One region of the Erwinia tasmaniensis Et1/99 genome, then DNA from elsewhere that is predicted to be linked to it. Evidence: predicted binding sites of a transcription regulator. Region 1 holds the regulator's gene; each other region holds the start of a gene.
What was found. Region 1 encodes PurR, which represses purine synthesis genes. Its sites were predicted from a motif close to CANGCAAACGTTTGCNTG; they were not measured.

Region 1 (3,934 bases):
CTGCGGCACATACCCCTACCGCCTGCACAAAACGCCATGCCAACAGTGACGTCGCGGAGTCAACCCAAAGCATGGCGGCACAGCCTATAGCAAACAGGCTCAGTCCCATCAACAGTACCGGCTTACGGCCGATGCGGTCCGAAAGGGGGCCCCATATCAGCTGGGCGCAGGCAAATCCGGCAAGGAAAATGCTTAGGCTGGCGCTGATAGCCCCGGCCTGGGTGTCAAGATCCCGCTGCATTACGCCAAATGCTGGCAGGTACATATCGGTGGCGAGAAAGCCCAGCATGCTCAGCAGCGCCAGGTAAATCATAAAACCTTTCGAATTCATACAGATTTGCTCTTGTCATACGGTTTTTTTTGCTGGCGCAGTGTAATCGCGTGCGGGGCGGCCTGTGAAACGCTAATATTCGTTGACTGTTATGAAAATTTTTGAAGGCTGGATATGTGGTCTGAACATTCACTCGAAGTCATTGATGCCGTGGCCCGAACCGGAAGTTTCACCGCCGCTGCCGCTGAACTGCACCGCGTTCCTTCTGCGGTAAGCTATACGGTGCGTCAGCTGGAGGAGTGGCTGGCCGTCAGTTTATTTGAAAGGCGGCATCGTGACGTGGTGCTGACCGATGCCGGTCGTGTATTTAGCGAAGAGGCCAGATCTGTTATCAAAAAAATGCTTGCCACCCGTCGCCGTTGCCAACAGGTAGCAAACGGCTGGCGGGGGCAGCTCAATATCGCCGTTGATCGTATGGTCCGGCCATCGCGGACCCGGCAGCTGGTGGTGGATTTTTACCGCCATTTCCCAGATATGGAGCTGCATATCATGCCAGAAGTCTTCAACGGCGTTTGGGATGCGCTGGCGGACGGTCGCGCGGATGTGGCGATAGGCGCTACCCAGGCGATCCCGGTGGGGGGGCGTTTTGCGTTTCGGGATATGGGCAGCCTGAACTGGCGCTGCGTGGTCAATGCACAACATCCGTTAGTCGGACGGCCGGGGCTGCTGACGGAAGGATCGGTACGCGAGTGGCCTTCGCTGGTCATGGAAGATACCTCGCGTGCGCTACCCAAACGCACAACCTGGACGCTTGATAATCAACGGCGGCTGGTCGTTCCTGACTGGGAAAGTGCCTTTGACTGCCTGCGAGCGGGGTTGTGTGTTGGCATGGTTCCGGGACATTTTGCGCAGCCGTTATTACAGCAAAATATATTGTGTGAACTGACGCTGAGTTCGCCCTTCCCGGACAGCCCATGCTGCCTGACCTGGTCAGAGCAAAGCGCCTCACCGGCGCTGAGCTGGCTGCTGGAATATCTTGGTAGCACTGAAACCCTTAACGCCGAATGGTTGAGTGAGCAATCCAATACGACAGTGATACAAGATCAGCGGCGGTAGTCGCGGTAAGGGCCGTCCGCCACCGAGCGTCTTTCAATCAAAGTAGGGTACACTTCAATGGTTTGCGACTCTTCGCGCTTGCTGGTGATGCGGTCAAGTAACATATTGAATGCGGTTTCACCAAGACGCTCTTTCGGTTGGTGTACGGTGGTCAATGCCGGAGTGAAATAACGGGCGTTGCGCACGTTATCATAGCCAATGACCGAAATATCCTGGGGGACCCGCAGGCCCATTTCATCGGCTGCGCAGATTGCGCCCATTGCCATAATATCTCCGCCGCAGAAAACCGCGGTCGGGCGTTGTTTCTGCGCCAGGATTTGTTGCATCGCGCGGTAGCCGGATTCAGGTTCGAAATCTCCCTGTACCAGCCATTCTTCCCGCAGAACGATGCCCGCTTCAGTCAGAGCTTTCAAAAATCCCGCATGGCGTCCGCCACCGGTGTTGCGCTCCAGCTGGCCTGGGATGGCGGCAATATCCCGGTGTCCGCGTTCAATCAAATAGCGCCCGGCAAGATACCCGCCCTCAAACGCATTATCCAATACCGTATCGGTAAAATCACCGCGCGACTTGCCCCAGTCCATAACAACCATAGGAATATTGCGGTGATCTTCAAGCATTGAAATCAGCGCGTCCGGGTATTCAGAGCACATGACCAGCAGGCCATCAACACGTTTTTGCGCCATCATTGACAGGTAAGCCTGCTGCTTTTCTATATTGTTATGGGCGTTACCCAGGATCAGGGTATAGCCTTTGGCAAAGCAGCTGTTTTCTACCGCCTCAATGATTTCAGCAAAATAGGGGGCTTCACTTGATGTTGCCAGCAGACCAATCGTTTTGGTGTGGTTTACCTTGAGGCTGCGTGCTACGGCGCTGGGGGAGTAATGCAATTCTTTGATTGCAACCCACACCGCTTCACGGGTCTCATCGGCGACAAAGCGTGTTTTATTGATGACGTGAGACACGGTGGTGGTGGAAACACCGGCGCGCTTTGCCACATCCTTAATTGTTGCCATGTAAATCGTACTCCTGGTGTTATCAGTAACCCCCTGATAACCGGTTTGTTAAACGTTTGCCTTAGCCCAGGCTCTTCCCGTTGGGCCAGAATTATTGGGGTTGTCTAAAGGGGGCGGGAAGAGAAGAAATCTGCCCGCAACAGGGTGCACGGAACCGATCGCATCGGGTTTAGCGGCTGTTGCGCAAATTAAGAGGGGAATTCTATCAAGGCTGCGCAAAGAAAACGAGAATTTTGCCCGTAAGGACAGGAATTTTTGCTGGATCGGAACGTCACAATTCGCTCGCGAGGATGAAAATCGTCAGCCGCGTTCGGATCGACGGCTTTGGGGAGCTGCAGCATGAAAGGGGGGCGTGTCACGGGCCAGAGGGTCTGCTTGTGGCCCGCTGTGGAAAAAAGCCGCTAACGAATCGTTTTCGGTGTCATAACGCGACGAGCACCCACATAATGTTCCTGCCAGTAATCGTCGCTAAGCGCACTGACCTGAATGTCTTTTCCTGTCCTTGGCGACTGGATAAATTTATTTTCACCAAGATAAACCCCCACGTGGTCGGCTGAGCCTCTTCCGTTGATGCGGAAAAACACTAAATCACCTTTCTCAAGACGGTCACGTTTGATCGGAGCCGCATCGCGCAGGTGATACATTTCATTCGCGGTGCGTGGGATTTTAAATTTAACTAAATCTTTGTAGGCATACCAGACAAGCCCGCTGCAGTCGAACCCAGTCTTAGGGGAGCTGCCGCCCCACAGATAGGGCTTACCGAGCTGCCCCATTAGTTTACTGACTGCGGTTTCACGGGCTTTTTGATAACGAATGCGGTGTGCATTACTGAGTTTCAACGGGGCTGAGGGATCGACTTTGCCAACCTTAGCTAAACTGCTTTCCGCGCGCTGTCTGCCGTAATGCTTTTTCGGTGCTTTTTTTTTGCTAGCCGTACGACTTATCCGTGCGTTAACTTTCTTGCCTTTCAGCGCTGGCTGCTTAGTCGCCGCTTTCTTCGTGAGTTTGTGATCCTGCGCCGGAGTGAGATGTGCTGCTTTTGTGGGCTGTTTTGCTTTTTTAACCGGCTGCTCTTTGGCTTTTTTTGTCGGGGAGGCTTTAACCGGGCGTCGCTTGCGTCGTTCATCTTCTCGCGCGCTATTGCGATCGGCTTTATGCTGATTTGCATTGATGAGTGTGTGGGGCGATGCGTGCGCCATATTGAAAAATAGCTGAGCAAAGGCCAACAAGAAAAGCGTAAGGAATAAACGCATCATTTCCATTAACAGTTTATGCGTCGCAACGGTCAGCAACGCGATCGTAAGTAGTGGTTTCTGCGCGCAGGCAGAAAGTTGTAACGATTCTAAACTAACTGGAGAGCAAAGAGTAAGGCCTTTTTTGTTACAATAATACAGAACGAGTATATGATTCAATATTGAGCACAATCAGTTGCTTAACCCAGCATGTTCTGACGTTAAGTCGTTAACTGATGCGGTACGCACCATAAGATAATGTTATTTTGTTATCATGACCCGATCGCCTGACTGCGTGTGGT
Region 2 (3,934 bases), 1.4 Mb from region 1:
AGCAACGGCGGAATAAACAGAACTAAAAACAGCTCCGGATCAAAGTCAACATGCAGGCCGAACGTTGGCCAGGCAAGCAGCGCCCCCATGGCAATTTGCACCAGCGGCAGGGGAATTTGAAATGGAATGATTCGTGCGGCCACGCCTGACAACGAGACAACCAGTGTCAGAATGAGGATGGTAAAGAAGATTTCCATGTTTTCCTTTCTTATACGTCTTCCTGTGGGATTCAGGCAATACGGACATGGCGATGAACATGCCCACTCGATAGTAAAGCAAATTCATCGGGCATTGAAAAACAGGAAGTGCGTTAAGAGGGAAAATTCAGCAGCATCTGAAGCCGGGGCCGCAAGCTGCGACCCCAAACTGCATCAGATAGCCCATCCACCGGCATAAAATGCCACCAGGGCGATACCAATGATCAGGGTGCCGCCATTCAACTTGCGCCACTCACCGGCGACAATGCGCCCAACGATCAGCGATCCGAAGCCAAGCATAATTCCGGTCACGATATTGCAGGTCAGCACAATAAATACCGCCGCCAGCAGGCCAGACATCGCATCGACAAAATCGTTGAAATCAATTTTAGACACGTTGCTGAGCATCAGCAGCCCGACATACATCAGTGCGGGTGCGGTAGCATAGCCCGGCACCAGGTAGGCCAAAGGTGACAGGAACAGAATAAGCAGGAACAACACGCCGACCACCACCGCCGTCAGGCCGGTTTTACCGCCCGCTGCCGTACCCGCCGCCGACTCAATATAGACCGCCGCCGGAGCCGCCCCCACGAGACCGGAGAAAATACTGCTCAGTGAGTCGCTGGTCAGCGCCTTTCCGCCGCTAATAATTTGGTTGTTTTTGTCCAACAAATTGGCCTGGCCCGCCACGGCGCGAATAGTCCCGGTGGCATCAAACACCGCCGTCATCACCAGGGCCAGTACGCTTGGCAGCACCGCGGGCTTCAGCGCGCCGAGAATATCCAGGCTAAACACCAGGGAGTTGCCCTGCGCGTCGCTCAGACTTGGCATCGAAAACAGCCCCTGATAGCGCACGGCGGGATCAAAGATCAGCCCGATGATTGAAATCGCAATAATGGTCAGCAATATACCGCCGGGAACGCGCAGCTTTTCCAGGCCAAAAATCACCGCCAGGCCCAGCAACGTCATCACGATGGGGAAAGAGGGAAAGTGGCCTAACGCCACCGGCAGTCCTGGTCCCGGATTTTTTATCACCAGGCCAACACCGTCTGCCGCGATCAGCAGGAGAAAAAGCCCGATGCCAACGCCGGTGCCGTGTGCGACACCCATCGGTAAATTACGCAAAATCCAGGCACGAATACCGGTCGCAGAGATCAGGGTAAACAGCACCCCCATCAGGAACACGGCGCCCAGCGCCACCGGCAAACTAATATGCTGGCCCAGAACCAGACTGAAGGCGGTAAACGCCGTCAGTGACAGCGCACAGCCAATGGCCATCGGCAGATTGGCCCACAGCCCCATCAACAACGAGCCAAACCCGGCCACCAGGCAGGTCGCGACAAAGACGGCGGCCGGCGGAAAGCCTGCTTTTCCCAACATCGACGGTACGACGATCACAGAGTAAACCATTGCCAGGAAGGTCGTCAGGCCAGCAATCACTTCCTGGCGCACGCTACTGCCGCGTGCCGAAATTTTGAACCAGGCGTCTAAAGAGCCGCTGGCGGGTTGAGAAGGAGTAGACATAGTAATCCTCTGAGCTTTCTTATGAGTTATAGCGGCGTGGTATCGCGGCGGCCCCGCAGCGATCGACGTTTGCATCCCTGGTGCAATATTCGCGGTAAAAGTGCCTCATGGCGAGGCGTCACCGGATTAAAGGCAAACGTTTTCTAATTCACGCATAAAAACGCGTATTTGATATTACGCATCATTGTTGCCGCAGGTATACACCCGCCCAGAACTGTGGCTGAGGCTGAGGCTGATGAGCCGCCAACAGTACTGAGGTTTTCAAGATGACAGTTTTTTTGCAGGCAAACGATTATCCAGTGTTTTATGCCGTACTTTCAACACCTGTTCGCGCTTAAATGGCATTCTCTGAAAATGCACTATACCTGCCGTCAGCGTGAACAGAGTACCGGGAAAGGCCCCGGTACTCTGCAAGGATTTTCTTATGGCCGCTATCCGGTAAGGGAGGAGGTGAAACGTTCTCTGTTAACAGGGGAAAAGATTGTCACGAGAGAGTAATCTCTCCCCCTTTCTCCAGCGCGCGCTGCCAGGCCGCACGCTGCTGCACTTTCTCCAGCCAGGCCTGGATCGCCGGGCTATCAGCGGCACCGCCACGGGCGGAAAACGCCTGCAGGGGAAAGCTCATTTGCACATCGGCAATGCTGAATCGACTGCCGGCAAACCACTCATGGCTGGCCAAATGCTGCTCGATAAACTGGCGATGGTTAGCCAACTGGGGATCGATATAGCCCTTCTGCACCCCTTTACCGAAGGCGCTGCCTATCGGCCGCAGCAGCCACGGTACCGGCGCTTTGCCCATCCGGCTAAAGATCAGCTTCATCACCAGCAGCGGCATTAATGACCCTTCAGCATAGTGCAGCCAGTAACGTGATTGCAGGATCTCTTCGTCGTCAAAAAGTTTTAGCCGATGTTCAGGATCATATTGTGCTTCCAGATACTCCAGAATCGCCCCGGACTCCGCAACAACGCGATGATCATCGGTAATAACGGGAGATTTTCCCAACGGATGCACTTTTTTTAGCGCTTCGGGGGCCAACATGCTGGCCTCACGCTGATAGCGCTTGATCTGATACGGCACTTCCAGCTCTTCCAGCAGCCAAAGCACGCGCTGCGAACGTGAATTGTTCAAATGGTGCACGGTGATCATCATCACTCCTTACTCGCGGTAATCAAACCATCAGTATAGGAGTTCAGACGCTTTTCACATCCAGCAGTATTGCCCCCGTGCCCTGTTCACTCAGGCGGTCGTCAGGATTACGCAGCGGGCAATCCTCCATCGACAGGCAGCCGCAGCCGATGCAGCCGTCGAGATCGTCCCGAAGGTGGGTCAGCGTTTCGATGCGCCTGTCCAGCTCATCACGCCACTGTTGTGACAGCACCGCCCACTCCCTGGTGGTCATCCGTTTACCGGGAGAATACTGCATCAGGCTATCGCCGATGGTGGCGAGTGGAATGCCAATGCGCTGGGCAATTTTAATCACCGCAACGCGACGCAGTACGTCACGAGTGTAGCGCCGCTGGTTACCCGCATTGCGATAGCTGCTAATTAGTCCTTTGCTTTCATAGAAATGCAGCGCCGAAACCGCCACGCCACAGCGCTGCGCTACATCGCCCGGAGTTAGTTCGCGCTTATTGGGGTTATGGATATTTTTTTTCATTTAGCACTTTACCTCAAGTTAACTTGAGGAATTATACTCACCGACCATTGAGACCGCGAGAAGGATCGGTCCGTTTTCACCAGACTGGGAGAAAAGTGCATGCATGACGACATCATTAATACCCTGACCCACTGGATCGACAACAATCTGGGTAAAAACCTGTCGATTGATGAAGTGGCGGCAAAATCGGGCTACTCGAAATGGCATCTGCAGCGCATGTTCCGCACCGTCACAAAACAGACGCTGGGCGGATATATACGCGAGCGCCGTTTGACCCTGGCCGCCGAAGCGCTGCGCCAGAGCCACCGTCCGGTATTTGATATCGCCATGCAGTATGGCTACGATTCGCAGCAGACCTTCTCACGGGTATTTCGTCGTCAATTTTCGCAAACGCCAACAGATTACCGTAACACCATGCGTCGCCAGAGGTTGCAGCGCAGCAGCTGGAATTTTGACTGTAGTGACTACGCTGTCAGCAGCCTCACCCGGCAGCCGCATCGCAAAGCCAGTCCGACCTGTAACTGAACCTACGCGCACCGGTACGGCAGCGCGGCG
Region 3 (3,934 bases), 740 kb from region 1:
GGTCACTCAGATCCTGGAAGATCAGCGCATCAGCACCGATCAGCTGGCGGATCTCCTCAACTTCGCGCCCGTGAGCAATCAGCTCCGTTGCGCTAGGCATATCAATGCCGTAAACGTTCGGGAAGCGGATTTCCGGTGCCGCTGAAGCCAGGTAAACCTTCTTTGCTCCCGCTTCGCGCGCCATCTCAATAATCTGTTCAGAGGTGGTGCCGCGCACGATAGAGTCATCCACCAGCAGCACGTTTTTACCACGGAACTCGGCGCGGTTAGCGTTCAGCTTGCGGCGAACCGCGCTGCGGCGCAGGTGCTGACCGGGCATAATAAAGGTGCGGCCCACGTAGCGATTTTTCACGAAGCCCTGACGGTATGGCTTGTCCAGAATACGCGCCATCTCCAGCGCAATATCACAGGAGGTTTCAGGGATTGGGATCACTACATCGATATCAAGATCTTCCCATTGCCGGGCGATCTTGGCACCGAGCTTGGTGCCCATCCGCACGCGGGCGCTGTAGACGGAAATCTTGTCAAGGAACGAGTCCGGACGAGCGAAGTAGACATATTCGAACAGACACGGATTGCATTTAGGATTTTCAGCACACTGACGGGTAAACAGCTGGCCTTTTTCCGTCACGTATACCGCTTCACCCGGCGCCACATCACGCAGGAACTCAAAGCCCAACGTATCCAGCGCCACGCTTTCCGAGGCCACCATATATTCGATCCGGCCGTCGGCCATCGGGCGCTTGCCGATCACCAGCGGACGAATGCCGTTAGGATCGCGGAACGCAACCAGCCCGTGGCCAATAATCATCGCCACGCAGGCGTAAGCTCCGCGCACCTTCTGATGCACCGCCGCAATAGCGGCGAAGATGTTGTCAGCCTCCAGCGGGTAGTGCTGGAAGCGATCCACTTCCTGCGCAAAAATATTGAGCAGAATTTCAGAATCTGACGTGGTATTCACATGACGGCGGCCGCTTTCGAACAGCGCTTTGCGCAGCTCGTGGGCGTTAGTCAGGTTGCCATTGTGCGCAAGGGTAATACCGTACGGGGAGTTCACATAAAAGGGCTGAGCTTCAGAAGCGCTGGAGCTGCCAGCCGTCGGGTAGCGCACATGGCCAATGCCCATATTGCCCTGCATACGCTGCATGTGGCGGGCTTCAAATACATCGCTGACCAGGCCATTTGCTTTACGCAGACGGAAGCAATTTAATGCATCAATGGTCACGATGCCTGCGGCATCCTGCCCGCGATGCTGAAGCACCGTTAACGCGTCATAAATAGACTGGTTGACCGGCATGAAACCGGCGATCCCGACAATACCGCACATATTGATATTTCCTCATAAGCCGCGACCCCGGTGCAATTACCGGGGCAAAAAACTCGACGTGCTTTTCAGGTAATCAAAAAACCACCTGATGATATAACTGAACTGGGGGATCAGCTGGGACTGTTGCCAGTCCGCACTTTTGGAAAAACCGGTGAACGTATCAAGGAAAAACAGCATGGCGGACACGATCAGCACGCCACGTAATGCCCCGAAACAGACGCCCAGAACCCTGTCGGTGCCCGACAGACCGGTTTTTTCAACCAGAGAGCCAATCACGTAGTTGACGATCGCCCCGACAATTAACGTGGCGACAAACAGCAGCGCAATGGCTATCCCATTCCGAACCAGTTCATCTTCAAATCCAGTGAACCAGACGGCAAGGAAGGCGTAATAATGACTGGCGACAAAAAATGCGCATCCCCAGGTCACCAGGGAAAGTGCTTCCCGAACAAACCCACGGATCAGGCTGACAAGAGCCGAAAAACCGATAACCGCAATAATGACGTAATCTATCCAGACCATAAACACTTCCAGTGACCCTGCCCCGGACTGCCTCTTGAGAGACTCAGCCGCAGTTCGGGGCGAATTCTAACAGAAAAAGAAAACGTTTGCGTAGGGGTTTTACCGTGCGAATTTAAATTAAACCCTGGGTTTAAAAAAACCGCTGGCGGCAGTCTTTCTGACTTACCCGCATCCCCTGACGCAATACCTTGATTTGCCTCTGTCATCATGCACAACGCCCGAAGTTGCCGTGTAGCAACTTCGGGCGCATATGACGTTCGCTATCGCAATAATAGCCCTGGCCTGTGGAGCGGAACGAGCAAAACCATTAATGCGTTCCGTAAGGTTTCACCACGCCACCCAGCCCGGAAATACCCTGTAGCGCGCCAATGGCGGCCTGCATTTTTGCTTTGGACGCGTCAGGCCCAACGTAAATACGGGTAATCTGCCCCTGCACCGGCGTTGCCGGGACGGTAAAGGCGCGATAGCCGGACAGACGCAGTTGAGCCACGATTTCATTGACTTTGGCAGCATTTTTTAATGCGCCAAGCTGTACGACATATGCCTGGCCCACGGGTGCCGTTTCAGCAGGTGGGGGAGAATTATCCACCGTGGCTTCTGGCTTCGCTTCCGGTTTGTTCACCGGTTTCGGTTTTTCAACCGGCTCGGCTTTTTCCACCGGTTTCTCAAGCGGTTTTTCGACCGGCCTGGACTGAGGCTTAGGCTGCGGTTTTGGCTGCGGTTTTGGCTTCTCCACCACTCCAGGTGGCTGAACCTGCTGTTGCACCGGAGGCGGCGTCACCACCGTTGGCTGATTGTTCGAAGCCGGTACGGTCGAGCCGCTTTCCGCCTGCGAGGGATTATCATTTCCCGCTGCGGTAACTTGCCCGTCATGCGGTGCCTGGGCTGGCAGCGGCTGGGTCACCGACGGCACCATCTCGGTTTCAGGCTGTTCATCCGCTTTCGGCACCAGGGGAATGGCGGCGAACTCTTCTTTATAATGTTTCTTTTGACCATCAAGCACGCCGGGCAGCACGATCACCCCCAGCGCAACGATAATAACGGTGCCGACTAAACGGTTTTGAAACTTACTTGCCACTGCCATTCTCCGCTGCCATCGTTTCCATTACCTGCGCAACGGTGTGGAAAGAGCCGCACACCAGCACAATATCCTGTTGATCCGCCTGCGTTAACGCACCGTGCCAAGCGGCGGTGACCGAGGTAAATGAGCGCGCGGCGGTGAGATGCGCCGTAAGCTGCTCTGCGCTGGCGCCACGCGGGCCTTCCAGCGGTGCGCAGTACCAGTAATCAACCTGCGGGGCAAGGCACGCCAGCGTACCGGCGATGTCTTTATCGTGCAGCATACCCACTACCGCATGCACTTTGCCCGCTTTTTTGATCTCGGCCAGACGCCCGGCCAGATAGCTCGCAGCATGAGGATTGTGTGCCACATCCAGGATGACCCTGGGTGATTCGCTCACTGTCTGAAAACGTCCTGGCAGGATCGCCTGGTGCAGACTGTTGCGGATGATGGCCTCATCAACCTTCAGGGTTGAAGCGCGCAGCGCCGCGAGCGCGGTAGCCGCGTTAGGCACGGGAACCTGCGGCAGCGGCAAATGCTCAATGCTTCCATTAGCATCGTGGAAAGACCAGCCGTCACCGTTAACCTGATATGACCAGTCGCGATCGCGCTGATACAGCCGTGCGCCCTTCTCTGTCGCTACGTCGGCAATGGTGTGTGGCATATCCGGTTCGCCAATCACCGCCGGCTTACCTTTGCGGAAAATACCCGCCTTTTCACGGCCAATGCTTGCCCTGTCCGGGCCCAGCCAGTCGGTATGATCAAGCGCAATGCTGGTCACCACCGCCACGTCCGCATCCACAATGTTGGTCGCATCCAGCCGCCCGCCCAGGCCGACTTCGAGGATCACCACATCCAGCTGCGCCTGCTTGAACAACCACAGCGCCGACAGCGTGCCGAATTCGAAGTAGGTAAGCGAGGTGGCGGCACGTCCGGCTTCAATCGCCGCGAAAGAGGCGGTATGCGCGGTTTCTGCCAGCTCCTCTCCCTGAACGCGCACCCGTTCAGTGTAGCGTACCAGGTGA
Region 4 (3,934 bases), 930 kb from region 1:
AACTTCAGCAGCTGGAATAAGCGGGCGTCCGTTTTATCCCGACTGCGTCAACCTGTCCGGCCATCCTTCGCGCCGGCCGGGAACAGAATGCCCTATCCCTGGGCGATATCAGTAGTTTGAGACAGCTCGTAAGATTGACTGCTTGCCTGCATGCGGCATTATTTCGGTATATAATGTCGCGTTTTTTTTGCTGGAGACTCGGGTGACCGATCGTAATGATGAATACTGGATGCGCCACGCGCTTCAGCTGGCTCGCCGAGCCTGGAATGAGGGTGAGGTGCCGGTGGGTGCGGTGCTGGTGCTGGATGGTCAGGTTATTGGCGAGGGATGGAATCGCCCTATTGGCCATCATGACCCGACGGCGCATGCTGAAATGATGGCCCTGCGTCAGGGGGGAAAAGTGATTGAAAATTACCGTCTGATGGACACCACGCTCTATGTCACCCTTGAGCCTTGCGTCATGTGTGCCGGTGCGATGGTACACGGCCGTGTAGGGCGGTTGGTATATGGCGCGCGCGATGCGAAAACCGGTGCGGCCGGTTCATTGCTTGATGTGCTGGGGCACCCTGGAATGAACCACCGCGTGCGGGTGGACTGTGGCGTGCTGGCCGATGAATGCGCCGCAATGCTGAGCGAATTTTTTCGCCAGCGCCGGGCTGAGAAAAAAGCGCTACGGCAGCGGCAAAGCACTGACGGGATTTAAGGCTGCATCAGGTTCTACTGCCGGATAGGCCTGGCGAAGCTCGGCCTCGGCAGCCATTTTTTGCGCCAGCTTCCTCTCGCGATCCTGCAGATAACCGACCAGGCTGAGCTGGTATTTGCGGATATTCTCCACGTAGGCGTATGCCTCATGGCCACGGGCATAGCCGTAGGTCGTCTGGCTGTAGTAGCGTTTCTGGCTAAGCATCGGCAACCTTACTTTGACATCCGCCCAGCTGTTCGGATCGCCCTTCTGTTTTTCCGTCAGCTTACGCGCGTCAAGCATATGGGCGTAGCCCATGTTGTAGGCCGCCAGCGCGAACCATATTCGCTCATCTTCAGGCACGCCCGATGGGACTTTTTCCATCATGTGCGTCATATATTCACTGCCGCCACGAATGCTCTGCTCCGCATCGGTACGATCGCTGACGTTCAGGCTGTCGGCCGTACTGCGCGTGAGCATCATCATGCCGCGAACCCCGGTGGGGGAGGTGGCCAGCGGATCCCAGTGCGACTCCTGATACGAGATCGCCGCCAGCAGTCGCCAGTCAATCTTCTTGGCGTATTTCTCAAACAGCCTACGGATATCCGGCAGCGTTTCGTCGATAGAACGTAAGAAAGTGCGGGTATCGACATAATCAAAGGTGCCGACGTGGCCAAGATATTTTTCATCAAGGCGGGCAATGACACCTTCTTCTGACATCTTGCTGAAGAAATCGAGCATCGCGGCGTTAAGGCTGTCATTCGCCTCCTGCTGAGTGTACCAGGTGACGGCTTCTTCTTCAGTAATATCAAACGCTACCGTCAGCTGCGGGTGGATACGCTGCATCAACCCGATCGACACCGAATCTGCGATGGTGTAGTCGATCTTTCCATCCGCTACGGCCTGTAATAACCCGTCCGGGGTCCGATCGGTTGAGACCGCCCAGTCAAGATCCGGGTACTGACGATCTTTAATCTCTCGCAGCGACGACAGATAGGCTGAGCCTGAAGCCACCGTCAGGCGGCCTTTAAGATCGCCGAGATTTTTCGGACGAGATGTGCCGATGCGGTACACCAGCTGCTGTGAAACCGAATAATAGGACGGGCCGGCGCGGAAACGCTTGAGTCGCTCCCTGTTGTAGATTAAACCGGCAGCCAGGATATCGGCCTTATCATCGGCCAAATCGTCAAACAGGTCGGCCAGGTTCGGACGTACGGTGACCACCAGCCTGACCCCTAAATAATCGGCGAAGCGTTTTGCCAGCTCGTAGTCCATACCGGCCGGAGATTGATTGACGGTGTAGTAAGTCAGCGGGGAATTTATGGTGCTGATACGCAGCTCTCCACGCGATTTAATCTGCGCGATGCGATCGGTTGAGCCGCCATACCACGGGATCGATGGCCACAGTGCCAGCGCAAGCAGCACGGTGATTAGTCCGATCAGCAGATAATTAAACCTAAGGCGTTTCAAATAGTTATCTCTCGATTTTTCTCAGGCGTCTGTCTTATAAGGCAGTATTTATGGTCTGTAATCGGCCCTGAGCGTGGAGCATTTTGCTTAACTACGGGCATCGGTGCAACAGAATTCAACAACTTTAGTGTGTTTTTTAGGCAGCATTGGTCGCCACTAAATTCAGCGCAAACGGTTTCGTAACGGGTGGGGATTCTCTATAATAGCGCCGGTTTTCCCTGTTGCGCCCAATGTAGCGTCGCCCGGCGCTCGAGACGAGAGATCTTTAATGATGGAAATTCTGCGTGGTTCGCCCGCTCTGTCGGCATTTCGTATTAACAAACTGCTGACCCGCTTTCAGGACGCTCACCTGCCGGTGAGTGACATTTACGCCGAGTACGTCCATTTTGCCGATGTCAGCGCGCCTCTCAGCGCGGATGAAAAGTCACGCCTGCAGCGCCTGCTGAAATATGGCCCCTCTCTCACTGAGCATACCCCGGAAGGCCGTCTGCTGCTGGTGACTCCGCGTCCCGGTACGCTTTCGCCGTGGTCTTCGAAAGCGACGGATATCGCTCATAACTGCTCGCTGCCGCAGGTGATCCGCCTGGAACGCGGTATGGCCTTCTACATTAAGGCCCCGCAGCTAACGCAGTCACAGTGGGAGCAGCTCACGGCGCTGCTGCATGACCGCATGATGGAAACCGTGTTCAGCGATTTCCAGCAGGCCGAAGCGCTGTTTGCGCACCATCAGCCCGCTCCGCTGCAAAGCGTCGATGTGCTGGGCGAAGGCCGCAACGCGCTGGTTCAGGCCAATATCAAACTGGGCCTGGCCCTGGCGGAAGACGAGATTGACTACCTGCTGGCGGCGTTTGAAAAACTGGGCCGCAACCCGAACGATATCGAACTGTATATGTTTGCCCAGGCTAACTCCGAGCACTGCCGTCACAAAATTTTCAATGCCGACTGGGTGATTGACGGTGAGCAGCAGCCTAAATCGCTGTTCAAGATGATTAAGAACACCTTTGAGAAAACCCCGGACCATGTGCTGTCAGCCTATAAAGACAATGCCGCGGTGATGGAAGGCTCAAAGGTGGGGCGCTTTTACGCCGATCCGCAGGGGCGATATGACTTCCATCAGGAAGATGCGCACATTCTGATGAAGGTGGAAACGCACAACCACCCGACCGCCATCTCCCCGTGGCCGGGAGCCGCAACCGGCTCCGGCGGTGAAATTCGTGACGAAGGCGCTACCGGACGCGGTGCGAAACCGAAAGCGGGTCTGGTCGGTTTCTCGGTATCCAATCTGCGTATTCCCGGCTTTGAACAGCCCTGGGAAGAGGATTTCGGCAAGCCGGATCGCATCGTCACCGCGCTGGATATCATGACCGACGGCCCGTTGGGCGGGGCGGCCTTTAACAACGAATTTGGCCGCCCGGCGTTGACCGGCTACTTCCGCACCTATGAGGAGCGCGTGAACAGCCACAACGGCAGCGAGCTGCGCGGCTACCACAAGCCGATTATGCTGGCGGGCGGTATCGGTAATATTCGTGCCGATCACGTTCAGAAAGGCGAAATTAGCGTGGGAGCCAAGCTTATCGTGCTGGGTGGCCCGGCGATGAATATCGGCCTCGGCGGCGGTGCGGCGTCGTCAATGGCCTCCGGCCAGTCTGACGCAGACCTCGACTTTGCCTCCGTACAGCGTGATAACCCGGAAATGGAGCGCCGCTGTCAGGAAGTGATTGACCGCTGCTGGCAGCTGGGGGAAGAGAACCCGATCCTGTTTATTCACGATGTTGGCGCAGG

Region 2: the regulator PurR is predicted to act here: its motif matches at 1,851-1,868, upstream of ETA_RS16575 (NCS2 family permease).
Region 3: the regulator PurR is predicted to act here: its motif matches at 1,925-1,942, upstream of cvpA (colicin V production protein).
Region 4: the regulator PurR is predicted to act here: its motif matches at 2,317-2,334, upstream of purL (phosphoribosylformylglycinamidine synthase).

The regions. Positions count from the first base shown of each region.
Region 1 covers NC_010694.1:2,048,084-2,052,017, reverse strand. Annotated here, with positions in the region: gene punC (purine nucleoside transporter PunC) at 1-331, opposite strand, end outside; gene punR (DNA-binding transcriptional activator PunR) at 446-1,387, shown strand; gene purR (HTH-type transcriptional repressor PurR) at 1,375-2,400, opposite strand; gene ETA_RS10140 (C40 family peptidase) at 2,802-3,653, opposite strand.
Region 2 covers NC_010694.1:3,441,885-3,445,818, forward strand. Annotated here, with positions in the region: gene ETA_RS16570 (Na+/H+ antiporter) at 1-197, opposite strand, end outside; gene ETA_RS16575 (NCS2 family permease) at 372-1,721, opposite strand; gene ETA_RS16580 (glutathione S-transferase family protein) at 2,206-2,868, opposite strand; gene soxR (redox-sensitive transcriptional activator SoxR) at 2,912-3,379, opposite strand; gene soxS (superoxide response transcriptional regulator SoxS) at 3,479-3,904, shown strand.
Region 3 covers NC_010694.1:1,305,895-1,309,828, reverse strand. Annotated here, with positions in the region: gene purF (amidophosphoribosyltransferase) at 1-1,327, opposite strand, end outside; gene cvpA (colicin V production protein) at 1,364-1,849, opposite strand; gene dedD (cell division protein DedD) at 2,157-2,927, opposite strand; gene folC (bifunctional tetrahydrofolate synthase/dihydrofolate synthase) at 2,917-3,934, opposite strand, start outside.
Region 4 covers NC_010694.1:1,114,083-1,118,016, forward strand. Annotated here, with positions in the region: gene yfhb (phosphatidylglycerophosphatase C) at 1-20, shown strand, start outside; gene tadA (tRNA adenosine(34) deaminase TadA) at 203-703, shown strand; gene mltF (membrane-bound lytic murein transglycosylase MltF) at 671-2,152, opposite strand; gene purL (phosphoribosylformylglycinamidine synthase) at 2,421-3,934, shown strand, end outside.